Regions from separate parts of the Paenibacillus sp. GCM10028914 genome, predicted to be linked through region 3. Evidence: predicted binding sites of a transcription regulator. Region 3 holds the regulator's gene; each other region holds the start of a gene.

Region 1 (8,469 bases), on a different contig from region 3:
CAACCATCTCTTCGATACGAGCCGGATGAATCCGACCATCTGCCACCAATTTCTCTAAAGCAGTACGAGCAATTTCACGGCGAATTGGATCGAAGCCTGACAGTATAACTGCTTCAGGAGTATCATCGATAATGAGGTCAATCCCTGTAAGGGTTTCAAGTGCACGGATGTTACGTCCTTCTCGGCCAATAATCCGGCCCTTCATTTCTTCGTTCGGCAGTGTAACGACGGAGACCGTCGTTTCCGCAACGTGATCAGCTGCACAACGCTGGATGGCAAGAGTGATAATCTCACGAGATTTCTTATCTGCCTCTTCCTTCGCCTGCTGTTCAAGTTCTTTAATCATTTGTGCGGTTTCATGGCGAACTTCTTGTTCTACATTACTTAAAATGATGCTTCTCGCATCTTCCATAGTCAGGTTGGAAATGCGCTCCAACTCTGAAACCTGGTTCTTGTAAATCACATCAATCTGTTGCTGGGTTTCTTCAATTCGTTTCTCTTTGTTCGCCACTTGTTCTTCTTTACGTTCCAAAGATTCCAATTTTTTATCCAGCGATTCTTCCTTTTGCAACAATCTGCGTTCTTGTCGTTGAATTTCATTCCGACGTTCGCGAGTGTCTTTATCAGCTTCGGCTCGAATTCTATGGACTTCGTCCTTCGCTTCGAGAACCGTTTCTTTCTTCAGTGCTTCTGCTTCTTTCTTCGCGTTCTCCACGATCTGAATAGCAGCAGTTTCTGCACTAGAAATTTTAGCTTCTGCAAGGTTTTTGCGAATAAAATAACCGAACCCAAAGAATATAGCGGCAACGAAGAGAACGACTATGATCCAGATTCCGGTTTCCATCTGTTCACCTCCTCGTTGGTTCCTCCAAGGCATTCCTTGGGAAATGTTCAATTGTCATGTCACTCTAGCTTCATTCATACATAAAATTTTGGCAGCTTATTCTGCCGTCCACACTGCGTACCGGTCTAACATACGCATAGCCCGCCGAAACCGGCAGATTACATTTCACTATGAATTAGCGAATCTTTCACAAAAGTAACTTTTTGGAAGGAAAAAGGCACCTATAAATGATAAAGATTCAATTTCATTTTAGTATTTATAAAAAGATATTGTCAAGGGAAAGCGCTGGTTAATGACCATGTTCATCCAAAATCGACTCTATTAAACCAAAATTTAACATTTAAGGCTTACTCTTACTCAAACGCTTCCAGCTCTTCGAGAGAATCTTCGGCATCCCGATCCTCTGCAATCAATCTATTAATCACTTTACGAACCTTTTCACCGGTAAATCCTCGGCGCATTAAGAAAGCTCCCGTCTTTCGCTTTCGTTCTAGAGCATCTCCTTTGACCTGCTGCCATTTCTTCTTACCTATCGTATATGCGCTATTAAATTCATCTTCTTCGCTAACTTCACTCAGGGCCTCTGCAATTAGCTCATTCTCAATTCCTTTTTGTCGGAGTTCCTGTTTAACCCACATTCGGCCTTTCTTCTGCCTTGTGATTCGCTGCTCGGCCCACTGTTTAGCATATAATTCATCATCAACTAAGCGTTCTTGCTGAAGTCGAATTATCGTCTTCTCAATCCCATCAGCAGTCATCCCCTTTTGGCTAAGACGCTGAGCGATTTCTTTCGCTGTACGAGGCTTTCGTTCCAAAAACCGTAAAGCTTCCACATAGGCCTGTTGGCGTTCATCAGCGACAACAATGCTCTCCAGCTCGTCCTTTCGAAATATACTTCCTTTCATCATCCTGTATTTAATCATAACGTCCTCATGAACGGTTAAGCTATATGGTCCAAACCTAATAAGATAACGATGCTTGGGTTTCCGCATCATCTCTACAGAGGTAATGATCAAATCCTCATCATCCGGGAAATGAGAAACACCATTTTGTTCCTCTTCCTGTGATAATAAATATGTTTCGTTTTCGGTTTCCATCGTTCCTCCTTGCAATATATCCCCGATATATAAGTATCTCAATATTGTAAAGAAGACCGCTTGGTGTTAAATAGCCACCAAACGGTCTTACAAAACACCGTAAGTATATACGGTAATCTATTCTGCTTTAAACAACTCTTGCTCTTCTTGCTCTTCCTTCACCTTATCAGCATCACTAAGCTCAGGTACATTGGTAGACAGATTACTAGCTTCACGGATTTTTTGCTCAATTACATCAGCAATCTCCGGATGCTCTTTCAAAAATTGCTTCGCATTCTCACGACCTTGTCCCAAACGTTCACCTGTAAAGGAATACCATGCACCGCTCTTATCTACGATATCAAGTTCTGTACCGATATCAATCAGGCTGCCTTCTTTCGAAATGCCTTCTCCGTACATAATATCGATCTCTGCTTGCTTAAACGGAGGTGCCACCTTGTTCTTAACAACTTTAACACGTGTACGGTTACCCACTACATCATTACCCATCTTAATGCTCTCAATACGACGAACATCCAAACGAACTGTAGAATAGAACTTCAGCGCACGACCACCTGGAGTCGTTTCTGGGTTACCAAACATGACACCGACCTTTTCACGAAGCTGGTTGATAAAGATAGCAATCGTCTTCGATTTGCTGATCGCCCCAGAAAGCTTACGAAGAGCTTGGGACATCAAACGAGCTTGCAGACCCACGTGAGAGTCTCCCATATCCCCTTCGATCTCCGCTTTTGGAACAAGCGCTGCTACCGAGTCAATAACAATAATATCAACTGCTCCACTACGTACCAGTGCTTCTGCGATTTCGAGAGCCTGTTCTCCCGTATCTGGCTGAGACAGCAGAAGCTCATCAATGTTAACACCTAGTTTACTCGCATAAGCTGGATCCAAGGCATGCTCAGCATCAATAAATGCAGCCTGTCCACCCACTCTTTGAACTTCAGCAACAGCATGGAGTGCCACCGTAGTTTTACCGGAAGACTCAGGTCCATAAACTTCAATGATCCGGCCTTTAGGCAGACCGCCTGTTCCTAATGCTATATCCAATGCCAACGATCCGCTTGGCACGATTTCCACTTGCATATGGGTTGATTCACCCAACTTCATAATCGAACCTTTACCGAACTGTTTCTCTATCTGACGAAGCGCCATATCCAGCGCAGCACGACGATCTGACAATTCTTCCACAACCCTTCAATTGTTGATAAATTTATAATACCTTGTTTTTATAAGTTTGCCAAGCATTTTTTCGAACATACATTCGTTTTTTTTACTGGGCGCTCCCTCCCCGGGTTTAACCGCAGTTTCTCCATAAACAGCAAAAACCGCGGCCACATCATTTGATATGCCACGGTTCTTCCGTATACCGATTATACTTAACAATAATTTGCATTTCAATCCTATTGTTAATTTTTTACTGATATTTTGTTGCCGTCAGTCTCAGCCATAAACGGTATAACAATGCCTTCGTCGCACGAATCCGCACCATTTCTCTATCACCCTTGAGATGGAGCTCATGAACTTCTGTCTTTTTGCCACGCTCAGACAAACCAATATACACCAAACCTACCGGTTTACGTTCCGCATACCCCGGACCAGCCACACCGGTCACTGACAGCCCGAAGTCACTATCTGTCACCATTCGAATTTGCTCAGCCAGAACCTCTGCAACCTCTGTGGAAACAGCGCCTGGAGCATCGTCTCCCTCTAAAAGATGCTGCGGCACATTTATCAATTTATGCTTGATCTGATTCGTATAACAAACAATACCTCCAAGAAGCATCGTCGCACTTCCTGGAATTGAAGTAATATTCTCCATCACGAGACCACCCGTGCAACTTTCCGCGGCACTAACCGTCCAGCCATGATCAGCCATTATATCGACAATTACTTTTTCAATAGGAACGTCTTCGTTAGCATACATATGCTCTGGAACAATCGCTTTGATCTGTTCTTCAAGCTTGTTCAGTCTCTCCATCGCCTCTCCTTCGCTAGAAGCTTTGGTAGAAATGCGAACCGTCACTTCACCTTCCTTGGCGTACAGTGCGATCGTTGGATCGCTCTGAGCACTGATCAAATGACTAAGTCGGTCATCCAGCGCAGACTCACCGATCCCCGCAAATTTAAGCATTTTGGAGTAGAGCGGCAGCTCATCGGTGAGTACATGCTGCATTAACCAGGGCTTTGCCTGATTTTCGAACATCGGCATCAGTTCTCTCGGCGGACCTGGAAGTACAATATAATAAGTGCCTTCATGAGATATAGCATTCCCAACAGCCAGTCCCGTCTCGTTCGCCAGAGGTGTGCCCCCATCGATTGATAATGCCTGACGCTTATTATTCTCTGTCATTCCCTTACCACGGTCCATAAAGAATCGGTCAATATTGTCCATAGCCATCCGGTCGATATGAAGAGATGTACCAATAAACTCAGCCAAAGCATCTTTTGTAATATCATCCTGTGTCGGCCCAAGACCGCCAGTCAGAATAATAATATCGGCACGGGCACTGGAGATCTTAAGTGTTTCCTTAATGCGCTCTATATTATCGCCGACGACGGTTTGATAATATACATCAATACCCATGCCCGCTAATTGTTTTGACAAATACTGGGCGTTTGTGTTTACGATTTGACCGAGCAATAGCTCCGTTCCGACTGCAATGATCTCTGCTTTCATCCACCGAACCTCCTAGAATATATCTCGATATATTTATTTAATAAGCAATAAATCACAGCATAAAGCAAGCGCCATGAAGATGGAAGAAAAAAGCAATAGGATTTCTCCTATTGCCATTAAGCTCCAGCACCCCTGAGAAGGTGTTTATTTTTCACAAAATATTCAGCGCCGGAGTATATCGTTATCAATGCAGCTGCCCAGATCGCAATTTGATCAAACGGAATTCCAAAGAATACGAATGGAAAATTATTGATCAGTAACGCTACAATTGCTACGATTTGAATTACAGTCTTCAATTTCCCTGAGTTTCCAGCTGCTACAACTGCTCCATCAAGCAGAGCAATCTGACGCAGTCCAGTAACAGCAAACTCGCGGCTTATAATCACTACAACAATCCATGATTCTACTTTCCCCATTTCCACCAGTGAGATGAGTACAGCAGCCACAAGTAGTTTATCTGCCAGGGGATCTAAAAGTTTGCCAAGATTAGTCACCATGTTATTCTTTCGCGCGAGATAACCATCTATTCCATCCGTGCTGGCTGCCACAATAAAAATTACCGCAGCGATAAGTTGATTATATGGTAATGTAAAACCATTCCATACGATCGGCTCTGGATAAAAGTTGAAATCTACAAGCAAAAAAATCATCATAACGGGGATCAGGCAAATTCGGGCCAGCGTTATGCGATTTGGTAAATTCATGAAGCAGCCTCCCTTTATTGGGGTTGTCTTGTCACTCGAGTCAGACCAAGAATCAGTCTGTTCTCCAAACTGAAGAGTTGTAAATCTTATGTACCTAAAGGGTCTATATGCGGATAGTAGTCCATACAGAAAAATATATCCGCTCACTTGATATATCGATTTTCAGTATAATATTAAGGCTGGTTCCCTGTCAAAAGAGAAAGACCTCCTCCTCGTATTCGAAGGGAGGCCAGGAGCCTATTTCAAATTGGTGAACTGCAGATCCAGCGGCAGGTCAGCTTTGCGTAACAACTGCATAACTGCTTGAAGATCATTCTTACTCTTACCAGAAACCCGAATCTGATCTCCTTGAATTTGACTCTTCACCTTGAGCTTCGAATCACGAATCAAGATGTTAATTTTCTTCGAGTTCTCCTGATCGATACCTTGTTTAAGTGAGAGACGTTGTCTCACGGTGCCTAACGACGCAGGTTCAATTTTGCCATACTCTACGTTCTTCAAAGACAGTCCACGTTTCACCATCTTTGATTGCAAAATATCAATAACTGCATTCAGCTTGTATTCATCATCAGACGCGATAACTAGCGCATCTTTGTCCAGCTTCAGACTACTTTTACTACCTTTAAAATCGAAGCGATTCTCAATCTCACGCTCCGCTTGGTTAATCGCATTATTCAACTCCTGCATGTCCATTTTGGACACAATATCAAATGAACTTTCAGAACTCATTCATCATTCATTCCTTTCGGGCAATATGTCCATTCTATTATAGGTTATAACTCTGGTAGAAGTCTAATCCCCATGGTAAATCACTTCTATACTAAATAACTTCGTCTTCCCATTAATAAGGAGAAGACGAAGTCCGTGTCATCTAATTACTGTCCTTAATTTTATCTGGCCTCCGAAACATATCAAGAATACCGAGAATGATATGGGCTAATCCAAAACCAAGTATACCGTAGCCCCAATCATTTGGAATCAGGTAGTATCCCAATAGGCTTACGATTATACCTAATCCGGCTACAATCCAACTTACCGTCATCCTGCTGCCCACCTCACTTCCTAAGGATGTGAAAATAGCGATATGCTTAATCGCACACCGCTATTAACTTCTCCTAAGAAAGGAAAGTCTATTCTACGTCAGTTCCTGTAGTACTGCTATTGGTCGAAGACGAATCAACAGGCTCAAACAACAGGCGGGAAGATGTCTTGCCGTCTGTTACCGTTTGTCCACCTACAGTAATAGCCGTAGCCGGAGAGTATCCGGACTTAACATACATACCTTGACTGTCCAATTCAAAGCTCTCAGAGTCCCCAGCATTCATCATACCGAAGAAAAGCTTTTCACCCGTAGAGTTATACCCCCGATAAATTTCCACCCAACTTTGTCCGGAAGCTTTAATTTCCACCTTAACTGGTGTGTCTCCAGAAGCAGCGACTTTGAAGACAACATTCTTGCCTTCCTTGCGGTCTTCCGTTACCGTAACTTGACCTGGCTCTTCCGGCTGATTCTCATCATCAGGTTCTTGTACCTCACCATCCGATTCATCCCCTGGATCAGCTTCATTTCCTGGGTCTGTTTCCGTTCCTTCACCCGTGCCGCCATCACCCTGAGCACCTCCAGGATTTGGCACGGTAGGATTCTCGCCTCCGGCCTCTCCTTGATCAGATGGATCTGTTTGGGTTACAGGCGGTACCTTATCAGGCACATCATTGTTGGAGTTAGAAGCGTATAAATAGATAACAGCAATAATCAAAATTGGAAATGTCCACATCAACGCCGTCGGAAGCCAGCTAATGTTACGATCAGAAGATGCTCTTGTAGCACGTTTCTGCATAACAGGCTCCATGGTTGCTTCCGGTTCAGCCTTGGGCACATCCTGCTTATGACCTTCAAGAAGCTCATCTGGATTTAAACCTACCGCTTCCGCATAGGTTTTGATGAATGCCCGGACATAAAAGCTGCCTGGAAGCACCTTATAGTCCCCAGCCTCGATGGCTTCTAAGTAGCGTTTGCGTATTTTTGTAACTTCCTGCACGTCATCCAGGCTCATCCCTTTCTGTAAACGTGCTTCTCTCAATTGTTGTCCCAGTTCGGACATACCATCACCTCCTATTGGAATTTCTGCGGTCATTACAGATCGTCGCTGTACGAACCGGTGAATGTATCATAAACGATTTCCTCATCCGGATTGTTTCGCAATTCGATCAAAATATCAAAATCATCATATGAAAATTCAGATTCCCGCACAAAAATATCTGGATGTTCAATCACTTTAGTACTCTCCATTGACATAATGTCCTGAAGCAATTGATAGTGCTTTTCGTTAGAGCGTATTGTACTCACGATTCCGTCAATAATAAAGACATTCGATGGGTTCATTTCGTCCTCTGACAATTGACTGCGAATCGTCTGTCTTAATAAGGTTGAAGAAACAAAAGTCCATCGCTTCATCGCACACACACTACCGGCAATAATAGATTCCGTCTTCCCGACTCGTGGCATCCCCCGAAGACCAATGACCTGATTTCCTTCCCTTTTGAACAATTCACCTAAAAAATCCACTAGTAAACCTAACTCGTCACGAGTAAAACGAAATGTTTTATGATCGTCAGAATCGCGGTCGATGTAACGGCCATGACGAACAGCCAAAATATCCACCAGTTTTGGAGGTCTTAATGCCGTCACAGTTATATTATCTACTTTGTTTAACATTTTACCCATTAAGGTAATTTTCTCTTCATCGTCTGTCTCAAGGAGCATACCTCTCGTCTGGCCCTCTACACCGTTGATGGTCAAAATATTCACTTCCATCATACCGAGCATAGAAGCAATATCACCAAGAAGGCCAGGACGGTTCTTATGTATCTTATACTCCATATACCATTGTTTAGATTCCACCAAAAGCACCTCACCCGAACTCCTATTCAATTAACCTCCGGTCATGACTTATCTAAAAGAACATACCGAAGAAGTTTTAAAAATGGGTCACGTTAATGATATATAAAATGAAAATGAAAGGCAAGGACAACTCTGTAACCATTCGAATAAAAAGCCCCCTGCATGAGGGGGCTGCATTTGGAACTATGCGTTCGACTTAGCCAGTTTGACCATGAGACGCGCAATTGTCCGTCGTTCTTCCTCAT
Region 2 (8,469 bases), on a different contig from region 3:
TGCGTTCGTTACAAAAGCTATTTGAGCCATTTGGCGTAACTGTAGGGCTTCTGACGGGAAGCGTGACGGGTAAGAGACGCAAAGACTTGCTGGCTTCCTTGCAAATGGGTCTAATCGACATCGTTGTAGGCACGCATGCTCTGATTCAGGAAGATGTCTATTTCAGACAGTTGGGACTCGTCGTAACCGATGAACAGCATCGCTTCGGTGTAAACCAGCGGAGTGTTCTTCGTCGGAAGGGTTATAACCCTGATGTACTCACTATGACGGCAACGCCGATTCCTCGGACGATGGCGATTACCGCATTTGGGGATATGGATGTCTCTACCTTGTCGGAAAGACCGAAGGGACGTATTCCGATTACGACATATTGGGTGAAGCATGATCTGATGGAACGCGTACTTGGGTTTATCTCTAGAGAGATTGAGCAGGGCCGTCAGGCTTATCTGATCTGTCCGCTGATCGAGGAGTCTGACAAGCTGGACGTTCAAAATGCCATCGATCTGCATGTCCAAATGCAGCAGGCTTTTCCGAAGTATCGTGTCGGGCTGCTGCATGGCCGGATGACGCCAGGGGAAAAAGATGAAGTCATGCGCGGCTTTTACAGTAATGAGCTGCAATTACTCATATCCACTACGGTTGTCGAGGTTGGTGTTGACGTTCCTAATGCAACCCTGATGATTATCATGGATGCTGACCGCTTTGGTCTGTCACAGCTTCATCAGCTGCGCGGCCGGGTAGGGAGAGGCGCTCATGCCTCGTACTGTATTCTCGTGGCTGATCCGAAATCTGAGGTTGGACAAGAGCGTATGCAAGTAATGACTGAAACCGAGGATGGATTTGAGGTAGCACGTCGGGATTTGGATCTGCGAGGGCCGGGAGATTTCTTCGGTACGAAGCAGAGCGGGGTTCCCGAGTTCCGGCTGGCTGATATGGTTGCAGATTTTGAAGTGGTGGAACAGGCAAGAGGTGACGCTGCTACGCTGGTTGGTGATGCGTCGTTCTGGACTTCTCCAACCTATACTCCTCTCCGAGATTATTTGCAAAAAGAACAAATTTTCCAAGGTGATCTGATTGATTAGTTGAACAGATAGCACAATGGACGGGCCTTCGTCATATACTCAAACAATGACAAGAGTTATAACGGGAGGTGCCGAACGTTTTGAGTTATCAACAATATGGAATTAGTCCGCAGTTGGTGGAACGTATTAAGCAGAAGATGAAGAATCCTGCCGTCAAGGATAGGGTTAAGGCTGTGGTTCAAGATTTGTCCAAAGTCGATCTTCAAAATAAGGCGAAGGTTCAGCAGTTAGTGCGGGCATGCAATTCTATTCTGAATGAAAGGCTCAGTCCTGCGCAAGAACAGCAGATTGTTCAGTTTGTTCTTGCTCAGCGCATTGATCCGAAAAACACATTTCATTTAATTAAGTTATGGGGTATGTTTCGTTAATCTTACGGGTTTATACCAAGAAAATGGAGAAAAGCCTCTGCGATCTGTTGCAGGGGCTTTTCCAATTGATCGCTAAGCATAGTGCTTGCGGAGCGGACTTAGCCAGTGATAGGTTGTATGCATTCCGGCGTATCGTTCTTGACCGAGTTGACGCTCGTTCCCACGATCGTGGCTTTCATCTCAAGTGCAGGGTAGGGCTCGAGTAGACGCCTGAGATCATCTCGGCTTGTATTACGGCTAATCCACAGCTCCTCATCCTCTGGCCTAAGGATGACGGGCATGCGATCGTGGATATGTTGCATGAGCGGGTTAGGACGGGTGGTGATAACCGTACATGTGCTGAGTTTACTCCCATCTGGCGCTGTCCATATGTCATATAAACCTGCCATGCTGAATATGCCGTCGTTTTTCATGCCGATTCGGTGAGGTTTCTTGCTATCAGCCGTTCGCTGCCACTCGTAGAAGCCATCGGCAGGGATGAGACACCTTTTTCTCAGGAAAGGGATTTTATAGGCTGGCTTTTCTTCAAGTGTTTCGCTTCGGGCGTTGATCATCTTCGCACCGCTTGCGGCATCCCGAGCCCAGGAAGGGACAAGTCCCCAGCGAAGCTGGCCGATCCGGCGGCGTACACCGTCGTGAATGACTGCGGCTACCATCTGTGTCGGTGCGATATTATAACGTGGTGCATGGAAAGGATTTGTGGATTCTGGATCGATCAAGAAGCGACTGAGCAATTCTTCCCAAGTGACAGTGAGTGTGAAACGGCCGCACATATAAATCGCCTCCTTCAGGCACAATGATAATAATTTACTAAAAGTATACACTTAATTCGGGTTGGCGAAAAAGTTATGTTCCCCTATAATAGTTAGGTGTGTTTTTTGCATATTGTGATTTTCACATCAGAAATGGAGGCAATTCAGTGTTTGATTTAAAAGCCAATGGGACCTCGGTCAAGACCGAATTCATTGCTGGAGCAACTACATTCTTCACCATGGCATACATCATGGTCGTAAACCCGTTGATCTTGTCTGACGCAGGTGTTCCGTTTGAGCAGAGCTTTACGGCAACCGTCATCGCTGCGGTCGTCGGTACTTTGCTGATGGGACTGGTAGCTCGTTATCCGATCGCTGTTGCACCGGGTATGGGGCTTAACGCCTACTTTACATATTCGGTTGTTCAAGGGCATGGGAACTTGTCCTATGTTGAGGCTTTCTCAGCTGTGTTCATTGCAGGTATTCTATTCCTGTTGTTGTCCATGACGACGCTGCGGAGTCGGTTGATTGAAATGATTCCGAAGAACTTGAAGCACGCGATTACTGCCGGGATCGGATTGTTCATTGCATTTCTCGGCTTGCGGATGAGCGGAATCGTAGCGGCACACCCGGATAATCTCGTAGCTCTGGGCGATCTACATCAGCCTAAAGTGGTCTTAGCGCTGGTGGGCCTTACGGTAACCTTAATCCTCTTAGCTCGTAATGTAAAAGGCGCGCTGTTTATCGGGATGATTATTACCGGTATTATAGCTTATTTCGCTGGTATGCTCTCCTTCTCAGAAGGGGTTGTCTCTGTACCTACACTTCCGGAAGGAATCTTGGTCTGGAATCCGATTGAGGCAGCCGGCGATGTTATTTCACACAGCTTGTATGCTGTCGTGTTCTCTTTCCTGCTAGTCACCTTGTTTGATACGACGGGTACAGTCGTCGGTGTTGCAGAGCAGGCGGGTCTGATGAAGGACAACAAGCTGCCTCGTTCGGAGCGTGCTATGCTCTCGGATTCTATTGCAACAGTTGCCGGTTCTATGGTGGGTACAAGTCCTACAACCGCGTACGTTGAATCTGCCGCCGGTGTGGGTGCAGGTGGACGAACAGGACTCACTGCGGTTGTAGTGGCGGTATTGTTCGCGATAGCGGCCTTTTTCAGTCCGCTCGTTGGTGCTGTGTCCGGGTTGTCTGCGATTACGGCACCATCCCTTATTGTGGTGGGATGCTTGATGCTCGGTAATGTCAAAAGCATTCGTTGGGACGATTTCGATGAAGCGTTCCCGGCATTTCTTGTTATTTTGACCATGCCGCTTACATCTAGTATTTCGACAGGGATTGCCCTTGGCTTTATCTCTTATCCATTAATGAAAGTGGTTAAAGGTAAATTCCGCGATGTGCATCCACTAATGTATGTTTTTGCTGTCTTGTTTATATTGCAGCTAGCTTTTGTTCCTCATTGATTGTTTGGAACGTTTAAGCTTGGAACGGAAAAAGCCGGAGAGTTCTCCCTGTCATAACAGGTGAGGCTCTCTGGCTTTTTTGTTTTAACGCTGGTCAGACTCATTCTGATGATGAAGAAGGCTATTTAGTTTTTGGGTTGATTCTTTTCCTTGGAGTATTCTTTCAGCAACCTCGCTAATTCCGACATGTACTTGGTCAACTGCACGCTGATCTCTGCTCGCATCACATCACGAGTCATGCCGAATCGTTCTTCATATCCCCGACAATAATAACGATGATAGATGACCAGGTCTGATTGCTCTTCGGTCAAAATCTTGATATTCCGCTGTTTAAGCTCACGCCTTATTCTGTACATATCCTGCATAATCTGTTCGAGGATCTTCTGGCTGGCGAGGATGTATAGGCGCTTCAGAATATTGGTGGAGTATTCGGCGTCGACAATACTCTTTTGAACCATTTTCTCCATATGCGGCAACAAGATATAATCACGGATCATGGTACGTTCTTCGGACGTGATGATCTTACTCCCAGGGGAAGTATGCTGCTGCTCATACTGTTCGACATGTTCTGTTAACAACATCTTGGATTTCCAGCGTTCGTTACCATCAAGCTTGCTCATTTATAATGCCCTCCAATTTGTTCAGCTCTTTCCCGTGCTACACCGGCTGCTTTCAAAGAAGAAGCCCGCATAATAGCGCTGCTCCCGTACCGGTTCTTGATCTCATCAATAACCCGCTCTTTGCGAAATGCAAGGGATCGGTCATCAAAGAGGGTGAGCTGGATAACGCTATCGTCCGTCAGTTGCGACAAGGAGATGCTTAGGTTGCTGACAGGCAACCCGCTCCAGTGGTCGATGAACAGCTTGCGTGCAGCAGCAGCTACTTCATGGGTGAGCGCCGTTGGCTCAGGGAGCGTCATCTGTCTGCTGAACCAAGAGGTTCGTTCGCCATCCGTCTCTGCGGCGGACACGGAAACAACAGAACCCAAATAACGGTGGCGTCTAGTACGCTGACACACCTCAACGACAAGCTCGAGCAGAACGACTTCGATATCTTGAAGCCTGCGGTACAGGCTCCAGCGGAGCGCTTTGCCATGACTGATTGATTTTAATTGATGCCGTATGCCGGATACGACGGGGCTAGGATCGATCCCACGTGCAGTCTGCCAATAATACGCTGCTTGGATGTCGCTTTGTTTTCCCATTTCCCGGCGCATCCGTTGTTTAAACTCAGCGAATTCCATGCGTGCAATATCACCGATATAGTTTAGGCCCATTCGGGTAAAATGGCGGGTCATTGCGGAGGCTACCATGAACATATGATGTACAGGAAGTGTCCAGAGCGTGGACTCTAGCTTGTCAAAAGAAAGCTCGAATATGCCTTCAGACATCTTCTTGGCATAGTTATCGGTGGCCATCTTGGCGAGAACTTTAGTGGGGCCGATGCCGACCCGTGTCCAGACACCTGTGGATAACAGCACATGGTTCTGAATTCTCTTGGCTATTTCATAAGGAGAGCCAAAATAAGCGATTGAGCCTGTCACGTCGAGGAACTGCTCATCCACACTATAAGGCTCCACGAGATCAGTATAGGATTCAAAGATTTGTGTGATTAATAAGGATACTTGAATATAGGTCTGCATTCTAGGACGGATGACAATCAGATCCGGGCATTTAGCCAAAGCTTCTCCGACTCTTGACGCTGTCGTTACGCCGCGGGATTTTGCAATGGGGCATGCCGCAAGCACGATACCGTTGAGCCTTGCAGGGTCTCCTACAGCAACGGGCTTATCGCGATATTCCGGATGAGCTGCCTTCTCTACTGAAGCGTAAAAAGACTGTCCGTCGATTAAAAAAATATGTCTCGACATGGGTTACCCCTCCATTAAAATACTGTAAATAAAGACGTTGTAACACCGATTCATAAGAAAGTTTCTTCATGCATTCTTCATTTATTATATACCGAACACATGTTCTATATGCAAGTGGTAAATACAGTTTGTGGTGGGCGGAGGGAGAAATAAAAGTGGACGTAGGAGAAGGAATAAGATGAAATTGTAATTTAAAGGGAATTTATTGCAGCTCCCTTTGGAGTAAGACGTTTCATTGTTAAAACAAAAAATCATGATTCCATGCAAAAAAGCTGCCCCACGTCCTTACGGACTGCGGGGCAGCTTTTCTTGTGTATGTCAAACGATAGATTAGTGGCTGTTTTGAACAACCTTTTGCAGAGAAACCTCTTCACCTTGGTCGGACGAGTCGTAAATCGCTTGAATGATCTGGGAGGAGAGGATGACTGTATCGATATGCGAAGGCTGTTTCTCCCCGGTCTGAATGCATCGAATGAAACCGTCGATTTCATTCTGGAACATGTTACCGAGATTAAATTTTGGTGTTGTTTCGATCAACGCGCCGTCATCCGTGGTGTAGAAAGTGAAGTCTGCACCATACTTCAGTCGTATACCGCCTTTATCCCCGAGGAAGTCGATGTACATCTCTTCGGCACCGATATTTTGTGCCCATGCGCCGTTTAATGAAATGGTTGGACCTTCGGTGCGAACGAGAGCTGTGACAAAATCGTCGACATCGTATGTGCCGTCATATTTCGGTGGACCTGCCCACATGTTGAGGAAGGTGTAGTTCTCCATATCTTTACCCAGCTTGCAGTAAGCCTGACCGGAAACGGTCTTTGGTTTTGGATCGCCGGTACAGTACATTACGACATCGAGAAAGTGAACGCCCCAATCAATCAGCGCACCGCCGCCGGCGATAGCTTTGGTCGTGAAGGCGCCGCCCAGACCCGGAATCGAGCGATGAGCGCGGAAGCTCGCATATACGTGATACAATTCGCCGAGATCGCCGTTTTGGATCATCTTTCTGATTCTGTTTACGCTTTCATTATATCGGTTGACTACCCCGATATTAAGTGTTTTGCCCGTTTCGTGCTGAACCTTCTGCATTTCCAGCGCTTCGGTATAGGTGCGGGCTGCCGGCTTTTCACATAATACATGCTTCCCTGCTCGCAAACAATCGATGGCGATCGAAGCATGGACGTCATTCGGCGTACAGATCGATACGGCATCAACCTCAGGATCATTCAGAATCTGCTGGTAATCCTCAATGGCTTGGCCACACTCGTATTTGGTTACGGCGGCATCGGCCCGATCCCTCACGATATCGCAGAAGTATTTAATCTCAGCCTCTGCATTAGCCATATAGGCAGGGATATGAGCACTGTTCGCAATCGTGCCGCAGCCAATCACGGCAATTGTAATTTTGTCCATCGGTTTTCCTCCAAAGTAGTGGATTGATGATGCAGTGATTACATGAGCCTTTAACTTGAGCTTTCATATTGCTTGCCCCGAGTATAGCATATTGGATTAGGGTTGAGGAGTACAAGCATTTTATTGATCCTAATTAATATTTTGATGAACTGTAAGTAAAGGAATGATAGACTCACTAGTTTTAATACAGAGGAAGAGTGTTATCCGTTAGCGCTTTGAATTTTGTAACCAATTTTACAATGTTGGAGGCTGCACGATATAGTTAATTTTGATAAAATAATGAAGTAGCCAAAATGCGATTATTGAACAAATATTCTTAGAGAAAGGAGAGAGTCTAGGAGAGTTAGTCTGACCCATTTTTAAAAGAAGTACATATATAGAGGTTTCGAAGATTCGTAGCAGACAACATTCGCTTTCAGAAATGAATATTTTGATTCAGTTAGCAGCATAATGAATGATGAGTTAGGTGAATTATAATCGTTCTTAGTTTAGAATTATTATAAAAAAGCTTGACAGATCTCATGATTTGGTTAATTATAATAATTACAAAGTATGTTCAGCACATGTTATTCCAGAGTTTGAACATGCTTAATAAACTAAATTACAATTAAAAGGAGATATAATCATGTCACTAATCGGAACAGAAGTACTACCATTTAAAGCGTCTGCATTTCAAGACGGTAAATTTCTCGATATCACAGAAGAAAACTTCAAAGGTAAATGGAGCGTAGTTTGCTTCTACCCAGCTGACTTCACATTCGTATGCCCAACTGAACTTGAAGATCTTCAAAACCAATATGAAACTTTGAAAGAACTGGGTGTTGAAGTATACTCCGTTTCCACGGACACTCATTTCACACATAAAGCATGGCATGCAAGCTCTGAAGCAATCGGTAAAGTAAAATACATCATGATCGGTGACCCTTCACATACAATTTCTCGTAACTTTGACGTATTGATCGAAGAAGACGGTCTTGCAGATCGTGGTACTTTCATCATCGATCCAGACGGTATCATCCAAACAGTTGAGATCAATGCTGGCGGTATTGGCCGTGATGCAAGTGCTCTTGTAAACAAAATTAAAGCAGCACAATATGTACGTAATCATCCAGGTGAAGTTTGCCCAGCGAAATGGTCTGAAGGTGCAGAAACATTGAAACCAAGCTTAGATCTTGTAGGCAAAATTTAAGGTGGTAATATAAATGGCACTAGATCAAGATATTAAAAACCAACTAGAACAATACCTTCAGATGTTGGAAGGCGATATTGTACTCAAAGTTAGTGCAGGCGAGGATGATGCATCCGTCGAAATGCTTGCTCTCGTAGAGGAAATTGCTAGCATGTCTTCGCGGATCACGTTGGAAAAAACACAATTGTCTAGAACACCAAGTTTTAGTGTCAATCGTGTAGGTGAAGACACGGGTGTAATCTTTGCGGGAACTCCTTTGGGACACGAATTTACTTCCTTGGTGCTCGCTCTGCTACAAGTTAGCGGACGAGCTCCGAAAGTGGAGC
Region 3 (8,469 bases):
AAGGAAAAGTGGAAGAACTGCGTATGGCTATCGATGGTCTGGGAGCCAATACTGCGATATTTGATCAGGAATTATCGGGAGCGCAAGTTCGAAACCTTGAAGAAGCGCTGGATGTGAAGATCATCGACAGAACCCAGTTGATCTTGGATATTTTTGCACAGCGAGCTAAGACGAGGGAAGGTATCATACAAGTTGAACTGGCACAGCACAGCTATTTGCTGCCTCGTTTGTCTGGTCACGGTAAGAATCTCTCGCGTCTTGGGGGTGGTATCGGTACGAGAGGACCGGGGGAAAGCAAGCTGGAAACGGACCGCAGACATATTAGAGGTCGAATCAGCGATCTGAAGCGACAGTTGGATGAGATTACGAGACACCGTGTGTTACACCGTGAACGGCGTAAAAAAACGGGTGCAGTCCAAGTTGCATTGGTTGGGTATACAAATGCGGGAAAATCTACTTTGCTCAATCGATTGACTGCAGCCGATGTATATATTGAGAATCAATTGTTTGCAACCCTGGACCCTACATCACGTGTACTAGAGCTTCCGAGTGGAAAAGAAGTAGTTCTGACTGACACAGTTGGATTTATTCAAAACCTGCCGCATGATCTTGTAGCAGCGTTCCGTGCGACGCTGGAGGAAGCGAATGAAGCTGATTTGATTCTGCATGTTGTGGATGCTTCCTCAGATATGAGGGAAGAGCAGATGAAGGTTGTAGAGTCAATTTTGGAGGACTTGGGAGCTGCGGATAAACCGCAATTGGTTCTCTTCAACAAGAAAGACGCGTGTGATCCTAAGCAGCTGGAAATGCTGCCATCCGGAGAAGGATACCTGAAGATTAGTGCTTATGATGAGCAGGATCTGGATGCTGTGCGCCATGCGATTCAGAAACATCTTTCAGGTGGTATTGTTAAGTTCCGGATTGCAGCTGATCGCGGTGACGTAAGTGCAATCCTTTATCGAATCGGAGATGTTGTCGAGCAGACGTTCGAAGATAACGATATCATTTATGCAGTCCGTATTAATAAAGCTGATTATGAAAAAATGGGCTATATGGTCAAAGAATATATAGAACAATAATTATTTTTAATAAAATAAATATATACAAAAGACAAGAGGAGAGAGCGGTTCGTTATGGCAAGATTTTCGCAAGACATCGAAGAGTTAAGTATTAAAGCAGAACGTAAGATTGTTGATCAGATTCAAGAAATTGATCGTATTGTTGATCGAAACCAATGGAAAGTGATCGAAGCATTCCAGCGGAATAAAGTGAGTGATTTCCACTTTGCAGGCTCTACGGGTTATGCATACAATGACCGGGGAAGAGAAGTGATTGATGAGGTATATGCTGACGTATTCGGGGCCGAATCGGCCCTGGTACGTCCTCATTTTGCTTCAGGGACACACACCATATCTACAGCTTTGTTTGGTGTGTTGCGCCCTGGGGACGAATTGTTGTACATAACAGGACGTCCATACGATACCCTTCATAAGGTGATTGGTGAATCAGGTGATGGAACGGGATCACTGAAGGATTTTGGTATAGGATATCGGGAAGTTGATTTGCTTGAAGACGGAGGGATTGATTGGAAGGGTGTAAGTGAGGCAATCACTTCAGCAACGAAGGTTATCGGTATTCAACGTTCACGTGGTTATGATTGGCGTTCATCTTTCACCGTTGAAGAGATCGGTATCATGGTTGAGAAGGTTAAATCCATGAAATCTGACGTTATCGTCTTCGTTGACAATTGTTATGGAGAATTTACGGAAGAGCGTGAACCGACAGAAGTTGGTGTAGATTTAATGGCAGGCTCTTTGATTAAAAATCCTGGCGGCGGTATTGCAGAAACCGGTGGGTATATTTGTGGTAAGCAGAAGTATGTAGATCAAGCAGCTTATCGACTGACTGCTCCTGGAATTGGACGTGAAGTGGGCGCGATGCTTGGAACTACACGCGGAATATATCAAGGTTTGTTCCTCGCGCCGAACACGGTAGGACAAGCTGTGAAAGGAAGTATCTATGCTGCGGCAATTTTTGAAGAGGTAGGATTCGTTACGAAGCCAGCCTGGGATGAGAAGAGAACGGATTTAATCCAAGCGGTATCCTTTTCTGGTCCAGAGCATTTGATCGCTTTTGTTCAAGGGATTCAGCGAGCAGCAGCAGTGGATAGTCATGTTGTACCTGAACCGTGGGACATGCCTGGATACGAGCATCCTGTTATTATGGCTGCCGGAACATTTATTCAGGGTGGTAGCCTGGAGTTGTCGGCCGATGCGCCTATTCGAGAGCCTTATATTGGCTATATGCAGGGCGGTTTGACTTATTCTCATGTTAAATATGGAGTGCTTATGGCCCTTCAAACGATGAAGGATCGAAATTTGTTGTGAGATTTCCTAACATGTGATTGACATGTCATAGCAGTAAATATTACAATAGTACAGAAAAGATCACTTGGAAGGTTGATGAGTAATGGGTGATGAGATTCGGAGAAATATGGCTTTGTTTCCGATTGGGATTGTCATGAAGCTCACCGATTTGTCTGCAAGACAAATTCGTTACTACGAGCAGCACAGTTTGATTGTACCTGCCCGGACGTCAGGCAACCAACGCTTGTTTTCCTTCAATGATGTTGAACGACTTCTAGAGATTAAGGCATTGATTGAGAAGGGTGTAAACATAGCGGGGATTAAACAGGTAATGAACCCGGTGACAAAAGAATCAGAAGAAGCAACAGTAATAACACCTGATACAGAGAATAAACGTAGAGAAATGTCGGAATCACAGCTCCGTCGCCTGCTCAGACAGGAATTGATTACCGCTAAAAGACCGGGGCAAGTGTCTTTAATTCAAGGAGAGTTGTCCCGCTTTTTTAATAAATAAACAGATGTTGTAAGGGAGAGGATAGAGTGAGTTATTCGAAAGATGATATTCTGCGTATTGCTAAAGAAGAGAACGTTAGGTTTATCCGTTTGCAGTTCACGGATTTGCTAGGAACAATTAAGAACGTTGAAATTCCGGTTAGCCAGCTTCCTAAGGCTCTGGATAACAAAATGATGTTTGATGGCTCTTCTATCGAAGGTTATGTGCGAATCGAAGAATCGGATATGTACCTTTATCCGGACCTTGATACATGGGTCATTTTCCCTTGGGTTTCTGAAGATCGTGTTGCTCGTCTGATCTGTGATATCTATATGCCGGACGGAAGACCATTTGAGGGTGATCCTCGTTACATTTTAAAAAGAAGTCTGAAAGAAGCAGAAGAAATGGGTTTCACTTCCATGAACGTTGGTCCAGAACCGGAATTCTTCTTGTTCAAAACCGATGAGAAAGGCAACCCTACGATGGAACTTAATGACCAAGGTGGATACTTTGACCTTGCTCCTACAGATCTTGGTGAGAACTGCCGCCGTGATATCGTGCTTACACTGGAAGAGATGGGATTTGAAATTGAAGCTTCCCACCATGAAGTAGCTCCAGGACAACACGAGATTGATTTCAAATATGCGAATGCTGTTAAAGCAGCTGATCAGATTCAAACGTTTAAGCTTGTTGTCAAAACGATTGCTCGTCAGCATGGTCTGATTGCAACATTTATGCCTAAACCACTCTTTGGTGTAGCTGGTTCCGGTATGCACTGCAACATGTCCCTCTTTAATGGTAAGGAGAACATGTTTGTGGATGAAAGCGATGAGTTAGGACTTAGTGAAACAGCTCGTTACTTCATGGCTGGTGAGCTGAAACATGCTCGTGCTTTTGCGGCAATCACTAATCCGACAGTTAACTCCTACAAGCGTCTTGTACCAGGTTACGAAGCTCCTTGTTATGTCGCTTGGTCTGCGAGTAACCGTAGCCCGATGATCCGTATTCCGGCTTCCCGCGGTCTTAGTACTCGTGTAGAGCTACGTAACCCGGATCCATCAGCTAACCCTTACCTTGCTTTGGCTGTTATGCTTAAAGCGGGACTTGACGGCATCAAGCGTAAACTTCCTTTGCCTGCGCCAATTGACCGTAACATCTATGTGATGTCGGAAGAGGAGCGGATCGAAGAAGGTATTCCAAGTTTGCCAGCTGACTTGAAGGAAGCTCTTAACGAGTTGATCCGTAGTGAAGTGATCTGCGAAGCTCTGGGAGACCATGCACTCGCACACTTCTACGAATTGAAAGAAATTGAATGGGATATGTACCGCACCCAAGTTCATCAGTGGGAACGCGATCAATACATGACTTTGTACTAATAGATGAAACCCTTGACGCTCTAAGCGTTGAGGGTTTTTCTTTTTGGGGGCACTGTGAGAAGAGGAGTTACTTTGAGGACTTTGCCTCCATATTGCTCCGAAGTTTGTGTGGGACTTATATTTATCAAGCAATAAGTCGGTGTGTATTGCACAAGCGACAGAAGGAAAGCGAGAAGACGTGAAGACCCTGTCAGTTATATTCTGACAGGGTCTTTTTTACGTTCAAATTTGATCAATCGGCTAACATGTTTTATTTCATCCAACGGCACCCAGACAGGACCATACACACTACGCATCGTTACACGGTCTGTACATGCATCAGGTATGCCTTGCATTATGTCTCCATTATTAAGGCGTATCGTCACGATCTGTTTTTTCTGTATTGCTGTTTTTATTTCTTTCAGCATAATCTCCCCTCCATGTCATAAGCACTATATACAGTTTATCAAAAGTAGGAAATATTTACTACAGAATTATATGTGTCTGTAAATATTACTTACCCATCAAACTTCAACTGAATACAATAAGGCAATTATTCTAATTTCAGTGAGATCATGATGAAGAGTGCGCAATACGGATTGACAAGATCAAAGTTCGTCTGGGTAATATTACATAGTTCGTATTGAGTTTATTTATTTCCTTATGCTCTTAATCTGTTCTTTAAATAAATCAACGGTTGTTGGTGTGATTTTTGATTGGAATGTGACAATCCCGTTGTAATCTGAAGCTTTATAATGAACATTATTGTTTTGATCAATGGTATATTTGCCTTGGTAGACCCCTGTGATTACAAATGCTTCCTCTTTATATACGGGACCCTCATATTTATCTAAGAATAATATAAAATGATCCCCCGTTGAGGATGGGTCTGTATGATAGTATTTTACTTCAAAAAGTTTGATTTCTTGATCCATATACTTAGTGTCTCCATTAATAACATCCATGATTGTTGCATTCGTCAAAATAAAATCAGCCCCTCCATACGAGACTTCTTCCGTTTTCGCTGTGAGTTTGACTTCTACAACGAGTGAAGAATCATTGGCTAAATCTTCAAGGTTATTATAAACATCACTTAGCTCCAATAATTCATAATTCATTACTGGACTATCCGAATTTGAGACTTCTTTTTGCTCAAACGAGCAGCCAAACAAAATGATACTTAATATAGCGCACATAAATATACTTGTAATGTTCTTCATTTAAAGCAAACTCCTTTCATGTAGCCCTAATCCAATTACGACTGTTAACTTTAAAAAAGTAATTACCTTTATAGACGCGGGAGTTAAAGGAAAGTTGCTCCTTATGTAAGGAAACACACAAAAAGGCTGCTGCTTGTACTAAGACAAGACAGCAGCCTTTTCAATTCCTTGCAAAGATAATCATCGAACTTAGTGAATATCTCTAAAAACACCAACAACTTTACCAAGAATGGTGACGTGATTTAAGCGAAGTGGCTCGTAAATCGGGTTCTCTGGTTGAAGACGAATATGGTCTTTCTCTTTATAAAAAGTTTTCACAGTAGCTTCATCTTCTTCAGTCATAGCAACAACGATGTCTCCGTTGTCGGCAGTTTGTTGTTGGCGGACAATGACATAATCACCATTATGTATGCCAGCTTCAACCATACTGTCGCCTACTACGGTTAACATGAATACTTTATTGTCTCCAACAAAATGCTGAGGCAATGGGAAGTAGTCTTCGATGTTCTCTGTTGCTGTAATTGGAACACCGGCAGTTACCTTACCAACGACAGGTACTCTGGAGATGGTGTGTGTAAAGTAATTGCTAGTCTCCGATTCTTCTTGACCAAGTAGCTCAATGGCTCTCGGTTTCGTAGGGTCACGTCGGATTAAGCCTTTCTTCTCTAAACGGTCAAGATGACCATGTACTGTTGAACTGGAAGCTAGTCCAACAGCTTCACCGATTTCTCGTACGGAAGGCGGATAGCCCTTACTCCGAACTTCGTTGCGGATAAATTCCAAAATCGCCTGCTGGCGGCTGGATATCTTCGACATTCCGTATCAACCCCATTTAGTAACGTTTGGGAAAATTATATCATAGAACTACCGTTCGTACAAACATAAGTTCTAAAATAAAAAAATATTAAGAACAACCGTTCGTAAAACTATTGAAACAAACAAGTGTTCGTGTTATATTGAATTCATAAGAGAACACTTGTTTGGGAGATGATGATAAATGATGAGATACACTACATATCGCAGTATTTACGAGGGGCAGTTTCAAGAAGAAGGACATAAAGAGAACACGCTATGGGAACGTACAGTGGAATGGATGAAGACACGAGTTGGTAAGATGATGCTCGTAATTTTAATTTTTGTTTCTGGCTGGACGGGGGCATTCTCAGTTTTTGCTGGCGGATTGGAGAAGCCTATAGCTGAGAAGAATGTAATTGTACAACCAGGTGACTCACTCTGGAGTATCGCAGCAACATACAAACCAGAAAAGATGGACACAAGGGCATACATAAGCTCTATTAGTGAGGCGAATGGACTGAAAGGACCCGAAATTCAAGCAGGAGATGTACTTTCCTTACCTCTTTGGTAACCGCACATTTTTTTGAACCCGAATTTATAATCTATGAGAAAAATGATACAATAATAGAAGAGCGCGCATGTACGAGCTTGATAAGGAGAAGATTCCTTGACAAGCTCTTTTTCACATGTCAAAGTTAAAACTGAATTATTTATTGGAGGCGAAAGAATGGATATCGATGCTTTGGTAGAACGTATTAACGTTCTAGCTAGAAAAAACAAAAATGAAGGGTTGACAGAGGAGGAACAGAAAGAGCGTTCTGAGCTTCGTCAAATCTATCTTAATAATTTCCGGAAAAACTTCCGTCAGCAGTTGGATACAATCGAATGGGTTGATGAAGAGAAGGATCGTGCTGGTCTTAAACATTAATCTATCACCGACTGTCTGCTTGTGAAATATTTTCAATATATGACCAATAGAGAAGAGGAGGAGACTCATGTCTCGATCTTGGGAAAGAAAAGTCAGCAAGAATATGTCTCAACTAAACAAGCAACGTAAGAAGCAAGGGCAAGCAATGGTGGGTACTACCTCGACAGTAACCAACGATGGTGATGTATTTAAAGGTCGTAAATATGTGTTGCCTATCGTTCTAGTGGCATTGGCAGCTTTATATGCACTGCTTGGTATCGCTACTGTTGAAGCTGGAGCTGGTAGTCAGACGTTGAACTGGGTCGGCGTAAGCTTGTACTTGTTACTTGCTTTAATGATTTTCTTACGGAAACCGTATTTAAAAGTAGGACGCAGTACAGTTTCGACCTTCAAGTTTAACCGTGAGCGTAAATTGACTGCATCCGAAATTTCTAAAATCAAGGTTTTGCAAGGTTCTGTAGTCATCGAGACTAAAGGTCGTGGTGGAAACTGGGTGTTCTCTCGTCTAATTAATCGTTATGATACAAAAGCGATGGGGGAAAGACTTGAGCAATTTGCGAAAGTTAATAATATTCCAGTAGAACACCAATAGAACACCAATAGAAGGATTGTTTGTTCAATAGCGGAGAGTAGAGGGAGATGGAGAGAGATGTCGGTAACTGCGGTAATGTTTGATTTGGATGATACGTTATTATGGGATGAAAGAAGTGTAGAGGAAGCTTTTGAAGCAACTTGTCAGGTTGCTGCGAAGAGCACTGGGATTGATGCTGGTGCTCTCTTAACTGCGGTTCGTAATGAAGCAAGAACATTGTATGAATCTTATGACACTTTTGCGTTTACCAAAATGATCGGCATTAATCCATATGAAGGCTTGTGGGCAAATTTCTCCGCCGGTGATCAACCGGAATTCCGTCGTCTGGAGGAACTCGCTCCTGTTTACAGAACTGAATCCTGGCGTAGAGGCTTGAAATCTCTCGGGGTAGACAACGATGAGCTAGCTGCTGAACTCGCAGAACGATTCGCTGCAGAACGCAGAAAACGTCCTTATGTCTATGATGAGACTTTTGATGTTTTAAAACAGCTACAAGGTAATGTGAAGCTTCTGCTTCTTACTAATGGTAGTCCCGACCTTCAACAAGAGAAGCTAGATGGGGTTCCTGATCTGGCTCCTTACTTTGATCACATTGTAATCTCGGGGAACTTTGGTAAAGGCAAACCGGATCCTTCCATCTTTACACATGCGCTTGGGTTGCTTGGAATTGAACCGAAGAATGCTGTAATGGTTGGAGATAAACTGACTACAGACATAAAA

Evidence for each region. The regulator LexA, encoded in region 3, represses DNA repair genes until DNA is damaged. The targets are predictions, from matches to a motif close to CGAACATATGTTCG.
Region 1: a site for LexA is predicted at 3,192-3,205, ahead of recA (recombinase RecA). Genes of this name have one in related genera too.
Region 2: a site for LexA is predicted at 5,634-5,647, ahead of ACFQV5_RS22565 (DNA polymerase IV). Genes of this name have one in related genera too.

Annotation. Positions count from the first base shown of each region.
Region 1 covers NZ_JBHTFO010000012.1:279,650-288,118, forward strand. The annotation lists gene rny (ribonuclease Y) at 1-844, opposite strand, end outside; gene ACFQV5_RS11515 (regulatory protein RecX) at 1,198-1,941, opposite strand; gene recA (recombinase RecA) at 2,059-3,120, opposite strand; gene ACFQV5_RS11525 (competence/damage-inducible protein A) at 3,356-4,618, opposite strand; gene pgsA (CDP-diacylglycerol--glycerol-3-phosphate 3-phosphatidyltransferase) at 4,735-5,322, opposite strand; gene ACFQV5_RS11535 (YajQ family cyclic di-GMP-binding protein) at 5,560-6,051, opposite strand; gene ACFQV5_RS11540 (hypothetical protein) at 6,194-6,364, opposite strand; gene ACFQV5_RS11545 (helix-turn-helix domain-containing protein) at 6,453-7,424, opposite strand; gene ACFQV5_RS11550 (DUF3388 domain-containing protein) at 7,457-8,224, opposite strand; gene ACFQV5_RS11555 (DUF3243 domain-containing protein) at 8,408-8,469, opposite strand, start outside.
Region 2 covers NZ_JBHTFO010000018.1:454,769-463,237, forward strand. The annotation lists gene recG (ATP-dependent DNA helicase RecG) at 1-1,082, shown strand, start outside; gene ACFQV5_RS22545 (stage VI sporulation protein F) at 1,163-1,450, shown strand; gene ACFQV5_RS22550 (SOS response-associated peptidase) at 1,549-2,223, opposite strand; gene ACFQV5_RS22555 (NCS2 family permease) at 2,370-3,671, shown strand; gene ACFQV5_RS22560 (YhjD family protein) at 3,797-4,291, opposite strand; gene ACFQV5_RS22565 (DNA polymerase IV) at 4,288-5,541, opposite strand; gene ACFQV5_RS22570 (Gfo/Idh/MocA family protein) at 5,872-6,954, opposite strand; gene ahpC (alkyl hydroperoxide reductase subunit C) at 7,580-8,143, shown strand; gene ahpF (alkyl hydroperoxide reductase subunit F) at 8,157-8,469, shown strand, end outside.
Region 3 covers NZ_JBHTFO010000015.1:105,287-113,755, forward strand. The annotation lists gene hflX (GTPase HflX) at 1-1,079, shown strand, start outside; gene ACFQV5_RS13985 (methionine gamma-lyase family protein) at 1,134-2,387, shown strand; gene ACFQV5_RS13990 (MerR family transcriptional regulator) at 2,470-2,880, shown strand; gene glnA (type I glutamate--ammonia ligase) at 2,907-4,235, shown strand; gene ACFQV5_RS14000 (hypothetical protein) at 4,430-4,642, opposite strand; gene ACFQV5_RS14005 (hypothetical protein) at 4,868-5,434, opposite strand; gene lexA (transcriptional repressor LexA) at 5,624-6,250, opposite strand; gene ACFQV5_RS14015 (LysM peptidoglycan-binding domain-containing protein) at 6,432-6,800, shown strand; gene ACFQV5_RS14020 (DUF896 domain-containing protein) at 6,957-7,157, shown strand; gene ACFQV5_RS14025 (hypothetical protein) at 7,225-7,749, shown strand; gene ACFQV5_RS14030 (HAD family hydrolase) at 7,807-8,469, shown strand, end outside.